Regions from separate parts of the Enterovibrio sp. FF113 genome, predicted to be linked through region 2. Evidence: predicted binding sites of a transcription regulator. Region 2 holds the regulator's gene; each other region holds the start of a gene.
What was found. The regulator MetJ, encoded in region 2, represses methionine synthesis genes. The targets are predictions, from matches to a motif close to TTAGACNTNTANANGTCTAA.

Region 1 (4,818 bases), on a different contig from region 2:
GTCGTTGCACCGCCAATCAGCAAAGGAATATCAAACCCGCGACGTTCCATTTCCTTGGCAACATGCACCATTTCATCGAGTGATGGTGTGATAAGGCCGGACAAACCAATGATGTCGACATTCTCTTCAATCGCCACTTTTAGGATTTTATCCGTGGGTACCATGACACCAAGATCGATGATTTCGTAGTTATTACATTGGAGTACTACGCCAACAATGTTCTTACCGATGTCATGAACATCGCCTTTTACTGTCGCGAGGAGAATTTTTCCGTTGGTGTAACCCGCTTGCTTCTCTGCATTGATGTAAGGTTCTAAATACCCCACAGCTTGTTTCATTACACGGGCTGATTTCACCACTTGCGGCAAGAACATTTTCCCTTCACCAAACAAATCACCCACGATGTTCATGCCTGCCATAAGCGGGCCTTCAATCACTTCGAGAGGCTTACTCGCATTGGATCGTGCTTCTTCTGTATCTTCAACAATAAACTCAGTGATCCCTTTGACCAATGCGTGCGCCAAACGTTTATCAACAGGCCAACCGCGCCACTCTTGCGCGGTGCGGTCTTCTTCTACCGCACCGCTATCGCGATAGTTTGCCGCAATATCAAGCAAGCGTTCGGTACTGTCATCACGACGGTTCAATACAACGTCTTCAACCGCTTCGCGAAGTTCATCCGGCAGATCATCATAGATGGCAAGCTGACCTGCATTCACGATGCCCATGTCCATGCCGTTCTTAAAACAGTAATACAAGAACACTGCATGAATGGCTTCACGGACCGCGTTATTGCCCCTGAATGAAAATGACACATTAGACACGCCGCCAGATACCATGGCATGGGGCAAGGTGCGTTTTATATCGCCCACTGCTTCAATGAAATCAACCGCGTAGTTATTGTGCTCTTCGATGCCAGTTGCGACTGCAAAAATATTAGGGTCAAAGATTATATCTTCAGGCGGAAAGCCAACCTGATCCACAAGGATGTTATACGCATTGGTACATATTTCGATTTTGCGTTCGCGCGTATCTGCCTGACCAACTTCATCAAATGCCATCACAATGACTGCGGCACCATAGCGACGAATTAATTTCGCTTGTTCGATGAACCTATCAACACCCTCTTTCATTGAAATAGAGTTAACGATGGGTTTGCCTTGAACACACTTCAGGCCTGCTTCCAATATTTCCCATTTCGAGGAATCGACCATGATAGGTACTTTGGAAATATCAGGCTCTGTCGCACACAAATTGAGGAAGCGAACCATGGCTGCTTCTGCATCCAGCATCCCTTCATCCATGTTGATGTCGATAATTTGGGCGCCGGATTCAACTTGTTGGCGAGCCACTTCAAGCGCTTCGTCATAGAGCTCTTCTTTAATCAGACGCTTAAAACGTGCAGAGCCTGTCACGTTGGTACGTTCACCCACATTGACGAACAAGGTGTCAGGCGCAATGTTTAAAGGTTCTAGACCCGACAAACGGCAGTATTTCGGCAATTCAGGAAGTGAACGCGGCACGACATTTCGTGTTGCCACTTCCATTTGCCGAATATGCTCAGGCGTCGTACCACAGCAACCACCGACTAAATTGAGAAACCCGCTTTTCGCCCATTCTTCAATATGCTCGGCCATGTCTTCAGGGCTAAGGTCATATTCGCCAAATGCATTTGGGAGGCCTGCATTCGGGTGGGCAGAAACAGAACACTCCGAAATGCGAGACAGTTCTTCAACATACTGGCGTAATTCATCAGGGCCCAACGCACAGTTAAGTCCAAAAGAGATCGGTTTAACATGACGTAGAGAGTTATAGAAAGCTTCCGTAGTTTGCCCGGATAACGTGCGACCTGAGGCATCCGTGATCGTGCCAGAAATCATCACAGGCAGAATGATGCCATCTTCATCGAACACCGTCTCGATCGCGAAAGTACATGCCTTGGCATTCAGGGTATCAAATATGGTCTCAACTAAGATGATGTCAGCCCCGCCTGCAATCAATGCACGCGTGGATTCTGAATAGGCTTCAACCAATTGGTCAAATGATACATTCCGAAAGCCCGGATCATTTACGTCAGGCGAAATCGAACACGTTCGGTTTGTTGGCCCTAATACGCCAGCAACAAAACGCGGCTTTTGAGGCGTTTTTGCGGTCCATTCATCGGCCATTTGGCGCGCTAGCTTGGCAGCTTCGAGGTTAATCTCAGCACTCAAGCTTTCCATGTCATAGTCAGCCATGGCGATGGTGGTTGCATTGAAGGTATTGGTTTCCAGGATATCCGCACCTGCTTCGAGGTACTCACCATGAATCTGCTTGATAAGCTCTGGCTGCGTCAAAACCAAAAGGTCATTGTTTCCTTTTAGGTCCGAGTGCCAATCAGAAAAGCGCTCACCACGATAGTCAGATTCATCCAGTTTGTAGTCCTGGATCATGGTACCCATTCCACCATCGATAATCAGAATGCGCTCAGCCAACAGTTTTTTTAGAATGTCCTTACTACTCACAGCCACAAATTCCTTCTTATATTGCTCGCTACTCGCATAGTATCACAGCTCAAATGGAAATCTAGACGTCTATGAGTGGCTCACTTCTAACGGATCCCCGAAAACACTCAGATTTGTTGTAGTTTTCTTCATCACATCGATTTATATTTCGTTACAACTCATTTTAATTTCTCATATTATCCGACACGGGGTCATCCATGACCGTCTATACCACTCTCTGTTTCTTAGCTGCAGCAGCGATGCTCATTGCCTTTATCAACAGTAAAATAGGGCAGATGCAAACCACTATCGCGATCACTGCCGGTGCTCTGATCCTTTCTCTAGGTATTGTGATTTCCGGTCATAATAACTGGTTCCAATTAAAAGACTTTGCCGCAGAGACTTTGAACGAAGTGCACTTCGACGACTTTTTACTAAAAGGTGTACTTGGATTTTTACTCTTTGCGGGAGGTCTTGGTGTAAAACTGCCAAACCTTAAAGATCAGAAGTGGGAAATAACTGTACTCGCACTATTAGCGACACTCATCTCCACGTTCTTTATTGGAGGAGTAACTTGGCTGTTCTTTCAGTTAATTGGTATTCCTTTCGCGTTTATCTATTGCCTACTGTTCGGCGCACTCATCTCTCCAACGGATCCAATTGCTGTTTTAGCGATTGTTAAGAAGCTAAATGCACCAAGACGTATTTCAACACAGATTGAAGGTGAATCGCTGTTCAATGATGGCTTTGGCCTCGTCATCTTTATGACTCTTTTCACAGTGGCTTTTGGCTCTGAAACACCAACAGCGTTCGGCGTGGTAGAGTTGTTCTTGCATGAAGCCATTGGCGGTATTGTTTATGGGTTTCTCTTAGGGCTGCTATTTCACTATCTGATATGTCATACCGATGATCACTCTATGGAGTTATTGCTGACACTCGGCATTCCAACTGCTGGGTATGTATTTGCAAGTTTAATCGGCGTTTCAGGTCCTCTTGCGATGGTAGTGGCAGGGATAATGATTGGTAACTGGACCCGCTACATTGGTTTTTCAAAAGAAAGTGAAGATCATCTCGATCACTTCTGGGAGCTCGTTGACGAGTTCCTCAATGGAGTGCTGTTCTTATTAATTGGCCTTAGCATGCTGACCTTCACTTTCCACAAGGAAGATTGGATCATCATGGCATTTGCCATACCGGCAGTGCTCATCGCACGCTATATCAGTATTCGGATATGCTATCTGGGTTTTAACCGTTACCGCGACTATAACCCATACTCAATACGCATTCTAACTTGGGGGGGGCTACGCGGAGGGTTAGCGATTGCAATGGCAATGGCGGTACCTGCAGGCTATATGATTGTTCCCGAGAAGAACATCGATGTGCGAGAGATCATTCTTGTCATGACCTACGCTGTTGTTGTTTTCTCAATCCTCATTCAAGGCTCAACCATCACCAAGTTAATCGAAAAAGCCAAAATTGCTGAACGCGATATGGGTATACAACCCAGCACTTACAAACAGGCTGAGACGAAGACTCAAAGAGAAACGGCAAAAGAATAGAGATATACAAAAAAAAGGCCTGCAATGCAGGCCGTTTTTTTAATCGTCTTTAGTAAATGCCGCTTCCGAGAACTGGTCGAGATCGTATGGTGTTTGTTGGTATACGCAGTAGTTAAGCCAATTACAGAACAAGAGGTGTCCGTGACTTCGCCAGCTAACATAAGGCTCTTTAGATGGGTCATCGTTAGGGTAGTAATTCATTGGAACAACTGGCTCCATCCCCTCACCCACATCTCGGGCATACTCATGATGAAGAGTGTGAGAATCATATTCAGGGTGACCCGTCACGAATACGTTTCGCTTATCTTTCGTCGCGGCAAGATAAACACCTGCAGTGTCTGAGGTAGCCAGAATATCGAGGTCTGTATTGTCTGCAAGGTACTCTGGAGAAAAATCCGCATAGCGCGAGTGAGGTGCCAGAAACGAATCATCAAATCCACGCAATATAGGATTATGACTTAACGCTTTATTGATGCTGTGCCAATACACGCCGGAGAGCTTATCTTTTCTTGTTTTCTTTGGTAGATCATAAAGAAGCTTAAGACCTGCTTGTGCTGCCCAACAGACATACAAGGTCGAAGTAACGTGCTCCTTCGCCCAAGTCATGATGTCCTGAAGATGCTCCCAATAAATCACATCCTCAAACTGAACTAGCCCGAGCGGTGCACCAGTCACAATCAGCCCATCGAAATTACGCTCACGGATGGATTGAAACTGTCTATAAAACGTATCTAAGTGCTCAGTCGGTGTATTTTTACTTGGCCTGTCGTCTATAC
Region 2 (4,818 bases):
CCCTTTTTGTTGTTTCTTAGCAATCTCATGTCCCGGATGATCGGGCAATGATGGATGATAAATCACATCCACCAGCGACTCTTGTAGCAAAAATGCCAACACCGCGGCACTGTTTTCTTCATGCTGACGCATTCTCGCGCTCAAGGTGCGAAGACCGCGTAATGTCATGTAGCTGTCAAAGGCATTGCCTGTTGCGCCAATGCAGTTGCCCCACCACTTGAGCTCGTCAGCGAGTGCAGATTCTTTCGCAACCACCACACCACCGACGGTGTCTGAGTGACCGTTGATAAACTTGGTCGTGGAATGCACCACGAAATCAGCGCCAAGGTTCAATGGCTGCTGCAATACCGGAGACAAGAAAGTGTTATCCACTCCGACCCAAGCACCTACCGCGTGGGCTTTTTGGGAAATGTCGGCGATATCAACCACACGCAGTAGCGGGTTTGATGGCGTTTCTATCCAGACGAGCTTTGGCTGTTTAGCCAATGCTGCTTCCAACGCTTCAACATTAGATTGGTCAACAAACTCAATCTTAAACGCCCCTTTTTTGGCGCGCGAATCGAACAAACGGTACGTGCCGCCGTAGCAATCATGAGGTGCGACAATCAAATCATCAGGGCCAAGCAGAGACAGCAGCAAATTAATGGCGGACATACCGCAGTTGGTCACCACCGCGCCTGCGCCGTTTTCAAGCTCGGCCAGTGCCGTTTCCAACAGGTTGCGGGTTGGGTTACCACCACGGGCATAATCGTAGGTTGGGACTGTACCAAACTCAGGGAATTCATAGTTGGTGGATAGGTAAATAGGAGGAACCACAGCATTATGCTGAGAATCTGTGGTGATGCCAGTGCGTACGGCAATCGTGGCTGACTTCTTGTCGCTCATGGTGTCTTTCCCTGTCAAAATGCGATCATAATACAAGCAGATAGGGTTAACCTTAACCACTCAATAGTAAGACGTCAATACCTCTAGACGTCTATATGTCTTTACATATAGCGGTTAATATCGCTAAAATTCGAAATTCATTCAACCTGGACATAATGCTTCCGGTGTTGACAGCGATTTATCAATGAAACTGCTTAGAAGGTGCACGATGGCAGAGTGGAATGGCGAATATATTAACCCTTACGCCGAGCACGGTAAAAAGAAAGAGCAAGTAAAGAAGATCACCGTCTCTATCCCGCTGAAAGTGCTTAAAATCCTGACGGATGAACGTACACGTCGCCAGGTCAATAATTTACGCCACGCCACCAACAGCGAACTGTTGTGTGAAGCCTTTTTGCATGCTTACACCGGCCAACCACTGCCAACAGATGACGATATTCGCAAGGATAAAGCGGATAGCGTTCCGGCAGAAGTGAAGCGCATAATGAAAGAGCTTGGTATCGAGTTTAACGAAGAAGAATATTAATTTCGTCATCGTAATGACAAAAAAACCAGCCGCTTGGCTGGTTTTTTAATGGCTTTTTTTGAGGAAAAAGCACAGAGCGTTTTCTCACCTCGCGGCAGGATCGCTTACCATGTCGTTATCCTCACCTCGCCTTATTTTCCTGTCCGATATTTAGCCGACTTCAGTTACTTATCTAACATGTAGTTTTCAGGCATCTCGATGCGCGCGACGCCTGACTCTAGTGCCGCGACCGCAACGGCTTTGGCTACGCGAGGCAGCAAACGCGGGTCCATCGGTTTAGGGATGATGTAGTCCTTGCTAAAGCTCAGCTTGTCTACACCCGCCGCTTTCAATACTGCCGCAGGCACAGGTTCTTTCGCCAGCGTGCGGATTGCATCCACGGCAGCCAGTTTCATCTCGTCATTAATTCGACTTGCACGCACATCGAGCGCACCGCGGAAAATGAACGGGAAACACAGCACGTTATTCACTTGGTTCGGGTAATCCGAACGACCCGTTCCCATGATCAAATCGTCACGCACTGCATGCGCAAGCTCAGGTTTGATTTCTGGATCAGGGTTTGAACACGCAAACACGATTGGCTTGTCTGCCATCAGTTTCAGCGCGTCTGGCGGTAACAGATCAGGGCCTGATACACCAAGGAAAATATCCGCGCCTTCAATCACATCTTCAAGCGTGCGCTTATCTGTGTTGTTGGCGAACAATTGTTTGTATTCGTTAATGTCATCACGGCGAGTGTGGATCACGCCTTTGCGGTCCAGCATGTAGATTTTCTCACGCTGTGCCCCACATTTAATCAGAAGCTCCATGCATGCAACGGCAGCAGCACCTGCCCCCAAGCACACAATAACTGCTTCACCGATCTCTTTACCCTGAAGCTCCAACGCATTCAGCATACCCGCCGATGTCACGATGGCCGTACCGTGTTGATCATCATGGAATACTGGGACGTTACAACGCTCAATCAGTTGCTTTTCTATCTCGAAGCAATCTGGCGCTTTAATGTCTTCTAGGTTGATACCACCAAAGGTATCCGCGATATTCGCAACGGTATCAACGAACTCTTCAATCGTGCGGTGCTTCACTTCGATATCAATCGAATCAAGACCTGCAAAACGTTTGAACAGAAGCGCTTTGCCTTCCATCACAGGTTTAGACGCTAGAGGGCCTAAGTTGCCCAAACCAAGAATAGCGGTACCGTTTGAAATAACCGCAACCATGTTGCCTTTCGCTGTATATTTATAAACATTATCAGCGTCTTGTGCGATTTCACGAACAGGCTCTGCCACACCAGGGCTGTATGCCAACGCAAGATCTTCAACCGTATCTGCTGGTTTGGTAAGTTCTACCGAGATTTTGCCAGGGACTGGATAGGCATGATAATCCAGCGCCTGTTGGCGTTTGTCTTCAGACATTTCTGTTTTCCTGACTTTATTAGTTATTGGCTGATTAATCTTGTTGCCAACCGAGCCCACAAGCATAGGTAAAGGTGAACAACAAGGTGCGGAATACGTTTTATATGTCGAGATGACCTTGTCACCTTAGTGCCAAGTATTTCTCACGCCAAAACGCGATCCGTCTATCCCAAGTAATTGATATAGCAATAAAGCACATTGCACGTTCCCTTATCTTGAGTGTAGTGAATTTTACAATAGATAAGTGTGCGCAGTGTCTATGACGCTACGAGGTCAATGACATCAGATATAATAGGAATTATTTAAATGTTAACGCAGCGAGGGTAGCGAGGCTATCGGTTCGCTTAGATAAACTGTCATAGTCTACCTGTATTGAACCGTGGAAAAGGTCTTACAAGCTGTAACGGCAATAAAAAAAGGGTGCTTTCGCACCCTTTTTTTTGAGTCTGCAATATTACTTGCTACCCAATGCACCGAAACGCTTGTTAAAGCGGTCAACGCGGCCACCGGTGTCAACTACACGTTGCTTACCAGTGTAGAATGGGTGGCATTTGTCACATACGTCCAGGTTAATATCTTTACCTAGAGTAGTGTTGAATTCAAAAGTGTTGCCGCATGAACATTTTGCAGTTACTGCAGCGTATTCTGGATGGATACCAGCTTTCATAGGGATAACCTCTAATATAGGCCGTGTCGCTCTCCCGAGCCTATCGGGCACCACACGTCGTTAACAAACATTTTGTAAGGCGCGAAATTCTAATCAAGGAGACCTTTGATAGCAACTTTTTTGTTCAATTCATTTGAAAGTTATGCTGAGACGCTTTCGTCACGCGGCTCAAAAGAAAGTGATACGCCCCTTTGCGCCCCTCTTTACCCTAGGTACACTGTCGCGATGATTTGTCTATTTACCTAAGACGCTAGCACCTCATGATCCCAACAATCGCTCAAGTGGCATTACCTGTCCCTTTGCACAAGACGTTTGATTACCTCATTGGCAATGATATGCCAGTTGTAGGTGGACGCGTTCGCGTGCCATTTGGCAAGCAATACAAAATCGGAATTGTGACGGCCCTTGCTGATCAATCTGCTTTTCCTTTAACGCAACTTAAACCTATTAATGCCGTATTAGATGACGCCCCCCTTTGGGCTCCGGCTTTATATAAGCTATTAAATTGGGCGAGTCGCTACTATCAATATCCATTAGGTGACGCGCTAGCTACCGTCATGCCCGGCAGCCTAAGAAAAGGTAAACCTGCGCATCGCGAGCGTGAGCGTGTATGGCAGCTAACAGAAGCAGGAAAAGATCAACCCATCACGGCATTGACCCGTGCACCCAAGCAAGCACGGATCCTGACGATGTTGCGCAGTGGCGCTATGGCACACAGCGATTTACTTGATAGTGATCTGACTGCCGCTGTGATCAAAACCGCTGAGGAAAAAGGCTGGATCAACATCGTACAGAATGTGCGTGCCAAACCTTGGATGCCAAACTATCGGGTCGTCGAAGACAAACCCACCCCCAATCACGAGCAGGCCTTAGCGGTTGCGACCATCAATGCCAGTCCTGAATTTGGCTGTTACTTAATTGAAGGGGTGACTGGCTCAGGTAAAACGGAGGTCTACCTCAATGCACTCGAACCCGTTCTGGCTCGTGGTCAGCAAGCGCTGATTTTAGTGCCCGAAATTGGTTTGACGCCGCAGACAATTAATCGCTTCAAACGTCGCTTTAATGTGCCTGTCGAGGTGATGCATTCCGGTTTAAATGACACCGAACGACTCAATGCTTGGCTCGCCGCCCGAGACAACGAAGCGGCTATCATCATTGGCACTCGCTCTGCCTTGTTTGCGCCGTTCAAATCACTCGGCATCATCATTGTGGATGAAGAACACGACGCCTCTTATAAACAGCAGGACTCTTTTCGCTATCACGCACGTGATCTCGCCGTTATGCGCGGTCATGAAGAAAACGTGCCTGTAATACTTGGCTCTGCC
Region 3 (4,818 bases), on a different contig from region 2:
CACTTTCTTACTCACTTCATCCACTTCAGCTTGCTCGGCAACCACTTGATCCGCCAACACTTGCAGTTCACTCAGCACTTCCGCTGGGTAAGGACGAAGCTCGACTTTGTGCTCACCAATCAGGCTTTCCAATGCAGCGTTGTTACGGGCAGTGAACTCAGCCAACATGTCAGCATTCGCTACGCGCGTCGCCGCGAGAACGATAGATTGAAGATCTTTAGGTAGCTTATTAAACGCTTCTTTGTTGATCAGCGCTTCTAGCGTTGTACCTGGCTCATGCCAACCTGGGTAGTAGTAGTATTTTGCGGCTTTGTGCAGACCAAAGGCCAGATCATTGTATGGGCCAACCCACTCAGTCGCATCAATCGCGCCAGATTGCAGTGACGGGAATATCTCACCACCGGGCAGCAATACTGGTGTACCACCCGCACGTTTCAATACTTCACCGCCAAGGCCTGGAATACGCATTTTTAGACCTTCTAGATCGCCAATGGTATTAATTTCCTTGTTAAACCACCCCCCCATTTGCACACCGGTGTTACCCGCAGGCATAGGGATGATACCGAAAGGTTCATAGGCTTCAGCCCAAAGCTCAAGACCACCACCGTTGTAGATCCAACCGTTCATTTCTTGTGCTGTCAGACCAAAAGGAACCGCTGCAAAGAACTGACCTGCAGGCGCTTTGCCTTTCCAGTAGTAACCTGCACCGTGACCCAGTTCTGCTGTGCCGCGAGATACCGCATCAAACACATCCAGTGCGCCAACAAGTTCCCCTGCACCGTATACTTTCACGTCCAAACGCCCATCACTCATCTCGGTGATTAGCTCAGCAAGGTTATTTGCACCTGTACCTAGCCCTGGGAAGTTTTTCGGCCAAGTCGTTACCATTTTCCAACTAATTTTTTCTTGTGCTGCTGGCTGAGCCTGCGCACTTGCTTCCTGCTTTTCTTCACCACAACCAGATAGCAGCACACTCAGTGCGACTGCTGTTGCGGCAAGAAACGAACGACGTTTATACATGAGAGTTATCTCCTTGCTTGGGAAAGGCGAAAGGTTTAGCAGTACTGAAGGTTTACATCTAAAAGTAGGCACTGCCTTACTAACACGATACTCATCAATCACACCGATGAGTTAATGGTTTGTTGCGATAACTTTACCTATTATCGCAACCAGCAAGTAGTAAAAGGGCAAGGTTGTTTGAAGTTGGTCAAACAATGATCACTAGAAATATAAACATATGATAGATAACGCGCTCTGTGAGCGACCAATGACGTGCTACGCCGCGTCAACCTTATCCCTGCGCGTTGTGTTTACATTTTTTTGGTAGAGACGAAAATGCCTTCCCACAGGAAGGCATGTCATCGTGTTTTTTGTCGAAACAAAAAACGTTTTCGCGTTAACTTAACGCATCTTTAAATGTCACCATATATCGGCAAATCAACGCATCAATGACCCCCAAAGTCACCTTGAAGACCCAAGCCATTGGAAACGCAATATCCTGAAAACGATGCTGCAAACAATGACGTTCCACAACCCGATTTTTCCGATGGCGATAATGCCCTCAATGCAAGGCGAGCGAGAACATATCAACGGTTTTGAAGCATGTTGCATGCGGAAGAGTCGAGTAGGATCGTATTTATTAAGCGAATAGAATTAACGAAAGACCGTAGTGTAAATCGACATTAGAAACGTGCATTAGTGCAAAAACCAATCAGTTGTTTCACGAACAACAGAAATTTAATTACAAACCGTTCAGGTTTGGGTATTGCTATAGAGCCCTTCCCCGTAAGCATCCTGCCTTGCTGAGATTTCTTAAAACACAGTCTTTGTGCTTCCCTTAAATAAACGTATAGACGTCTAGCCGTAAAAATACCTATTGACTTGTCGTTCGACTATAAATAGCATCAAATTCCAGAGTGAGGAATAAAAGCAACGATTATCACTACATTTTAACGATTATTTAACACAATTTTGTCCAGGATGGATTATGATCGAAATTAGTCAGGTTAATAAAGAATTCAAGCAGGGCGTGAAAACAATTCATGCTTTGCGTGATATTGACCTTCACATTCCACAGGGCAGAATTTTTGGGGTTATCGGCGCATCTGGCGCAGGTAAAAGCACCTTGATTCGTATTGTTAACTTGTTGGAACGCCCAACAAGCGGAAGTGTGAGCGTCGATGGTGTTGAACTCACCCGCCTTTCAGCGTCAGAACTGACGCGAGAACGCCAAAAGATCGGCATGATCTTCCAGCACTTTAATTTGCTCTCTTCCCGCACTGTATTTGATAACGTGGCGTTGCCACTCGAATTAGCTGGCAAAGAACAGGCACATGTCCAAAAGAAAGTGACCGAGCTACTCGAACTGGTCGGCCTTGAAGACAAGCACGATACTTATCCTGCGAATCTGAGTGGCGGTCAAAAGCAACGCGTGGCGATTGCGCGCGCACTCGCCAGTGACCCAAAAGTCCTACTATGCGACGAGGCCACCAGCGCCTTGGACCCTGCCACCACCCATTCAATTTTGAATCTGCTGCAAACGATTAATCAAAAGTTAGGTTTAACTATCTTGCTGATCACCCATGAAATGGATGTGGTAAAGCGCATCTGTCATGAAGTGGCAATTATTGGTGACGGAAAATTGGTAGAAAAAGGCACGGTCGGCGATATTTTCGCCCATCCAAAAACCGAGCTTGCCCGCGACTTTATTCGCGCCACCCTAAACCTGTCGATTCCTCAAGATTACGCAGCGCGTCTGCAAGTTGAACACACAGGCTCACTGCCGCCCTTGGTGCGTCTTGAATTTACTGGCACCAGCGTGGATGCCCCATTAGTGAGCCAAGTTTCGCGCAAATTCAATATCGATGTGAGCATCCTAAGTGCAGACATGGATTACGCAGGCGGCGTGAAATTCGGCCTCATGCTGGCAGAGTTTTTCGGTGATGCACCAGATGTCACACGCGCATTGGAATACTTAAAAGAACACAACGTCAACATCGAGGTGCTTGGTTATGTCGCTTAATATTGCTGCTATTTCTGGCTGGTTCGCGGAAAACGAACGACTTGTAGGCTTATTGATTGATGCACTCGGCCAAACCCTCACCATGGTGTTTGTCTCTGGTTTCATCGGCTTTGTGTTTGGTATTCCTTTAGGTGTCTTGCTTCATCTGTCCAAACCACGTGGGTTGCTGGAAAACAAGCTACTTAATCGCAGCTTAGGGGCCATAGTGAACATTGGTCGCTCTATTCCCTTCATCATATTACTGGTTGCCATCATTCCGTTTACTCGCCTTGTGGTGGGTAGCTCGATAGGTACAGCCGCAGCCATCGTGCCTTTGATTGTTGGCGCTATTCCTTTCATTGCCCGTCTTGTGGAAGGTGCACTGATTGAAGTGCCTTCAGGTCTTGTTGAGGCGGCGCAAGCAATGGGTGCCACACCGCTGCAAATCATCCGTAAGGTTTTGTTACCAGAAGCCCTGCCTGGCATCGTGAACAGCGTAACGATCACCTTGGTCACGCTGGTGAGCTATTCCGCGATGGCGGGAGCCGTTGGCGGCGGTGGCCTGGGCGATGTCGGCATTCGCTACGGATACCAACGCTTTGATGGCACCGTCATGATGATCACCATTGTCATGCTCGTCATACTGGTGCAAATGATTCAATCGGCCGGTGATTACTTCGTAAAACGGGTCGACCACAGATAAATATAGAAAATCAAAAATAATGGAAATTTAAGCTCATAGGAGATGCGCAAATGACTTTCAATCTTAAAAAAATCGCCACCGCTTTAGGTTTAGCGTCAGCACTAGTACTCACTGGCTGTGGTGAAGAAAAAGCGGTCGATCTGACCAAAGTGAAAATCGGTGTGATGGCGGGTGCAGAAGAGCAAGTTGCCGAAATCGCAGCAAAAGTGGCAAAAGAAAAATATGACTTAGACGTGGAGCTGGTGACGTTTACGGATTACGTTTCGCCGAATGCAGCACTGGAAGAAGGCGCCATTGATGCCAATGCTTTCCAGCACAAGCCATACTTGGACCAGCAGATCAGCGACCGTGGTTACAAATTCACTATTGCAGGTAACACCTTGGTTTACCCAATTGCGGGTTACTCAAACACAGTGACGTCTGTTGAGCAAATCCAAGATGGCGCACAGATCGCGGTACCTAACGACCCAACAAACCTAGGCCGTTCTTTGATTCTTCTTGAAGAGCAAGGCTTGCTGACGTTGAAAGAGGGCGTAGGCCTTCAAGCAACGGTACTGGATATCGTAGGCAACCCAAAGAACTTGGATATTGTTGAGCTAGAAGCGGCGCAACTTCCACGCTCACTGGACGATGTGACCCTCGCAATCATCAACAGCACGTATGCAGCGACTATTGGTCTTTCACAAGAAAAAGACGGTGTCTTTGTTGAAGATAAAGAGTCTCCGTACGTGAACCTGATTGTGGCTCGCACTGACAATGTTCAAGCGCAGAACGTTCAGCAATTCGTTCAGGCTTACCAATCTGATGCGGTATTCAGTGCTGCAATGGACATCTTTGACGGTGGCGCAGTGAAAGGCTGGTAATCACTTACCTTTCATTTCGAACTAAAGCCTGTGCTCGTCACAGGCTTTTTCTTTTCTGTGTTACTGGTAACCATTCTCTCGCCGTGGTATCAACACTCAATCGCAGCATAACGACTGCCAACCCATCTCTTGTTAACTGAGCGAATATGGATATTCTCGCAACCTTTGGCCTATTTGTCGGCTCACTGATCTCAAATACTCTCGCCTCTCTCGCTGGCGGCGGCGCAGGCTTACTTCAACTTCCCCTGTTG

Region 1: metH (methionine synthase) is a predicted target of MetJ. The motif match lies at 2,558-2,577, and genes of this name have one in related genera.
Region 3: metN (methionine ABC transporter ATP-binding protein MetN) is a predicted target of MetJ. The motif match lies at 1,842-1,861, and genes of this name have one in related genera.

The regions. Positions count from the first base shown of each region.
Region 1 is NZ_JBGONO010000012.1:170,953-175,770, forward strand. Features, by position in the region: gene metH (methionine synthase) at 1-2,510, opposite strand, end outside; gene ACED36_RS11835 (sodium:proton antiporter) at 2,702-4,042, shown strand; gene metA (homoserine O-succinyltransferase) at 4,082-4,818, opposite strand, start outside.
Region 2 is NZ_JBGONO010000004.1:151,934-156,751, reverse strand. Features, by position in the region: gene ACED36_RS04710 (O-succinylhomoserine (thiol)-lyase) at 1-885, opposite strand, end outside; gene metJ (met regulon transcriptional regulator MetJ) at 1,094-1,411, shown strand; gene ACED36_RS04700 (malic enzyme-like NAD(P)-binding protein) at 1,576-2,826, opposite strand; gene rpmE (50S ribosomal protein L31) at 3,281-3,493, opposite strand; gene priA (primosomal protein N') at 3,754-4,818, shown strand, end outside.
Region 3 is NZ_JBGONO010000007.1:185,114-189,931, forward strand. Features, by position in the region: gene ACED36_RS07765 (TRAP transporter substrate-binding protein) at 1-1,020, opposite strand, end outside; gene metN (methionine ABC transporter ATP-binding protein MetN) at 1,988-3,022, shown strand; gene ACED36_RS07775 (methionine ABC transporter permease) at 3,012-3,704, shown strand; gene ACED36_RS07780 (MetQ/NlpA family lipoprotein) at 3,755-4,567, shown strand; gene ACED36_RS07785 (sulfite exporter TauE/SafE family protein) at 4,714-4,818, shown strand, end outside.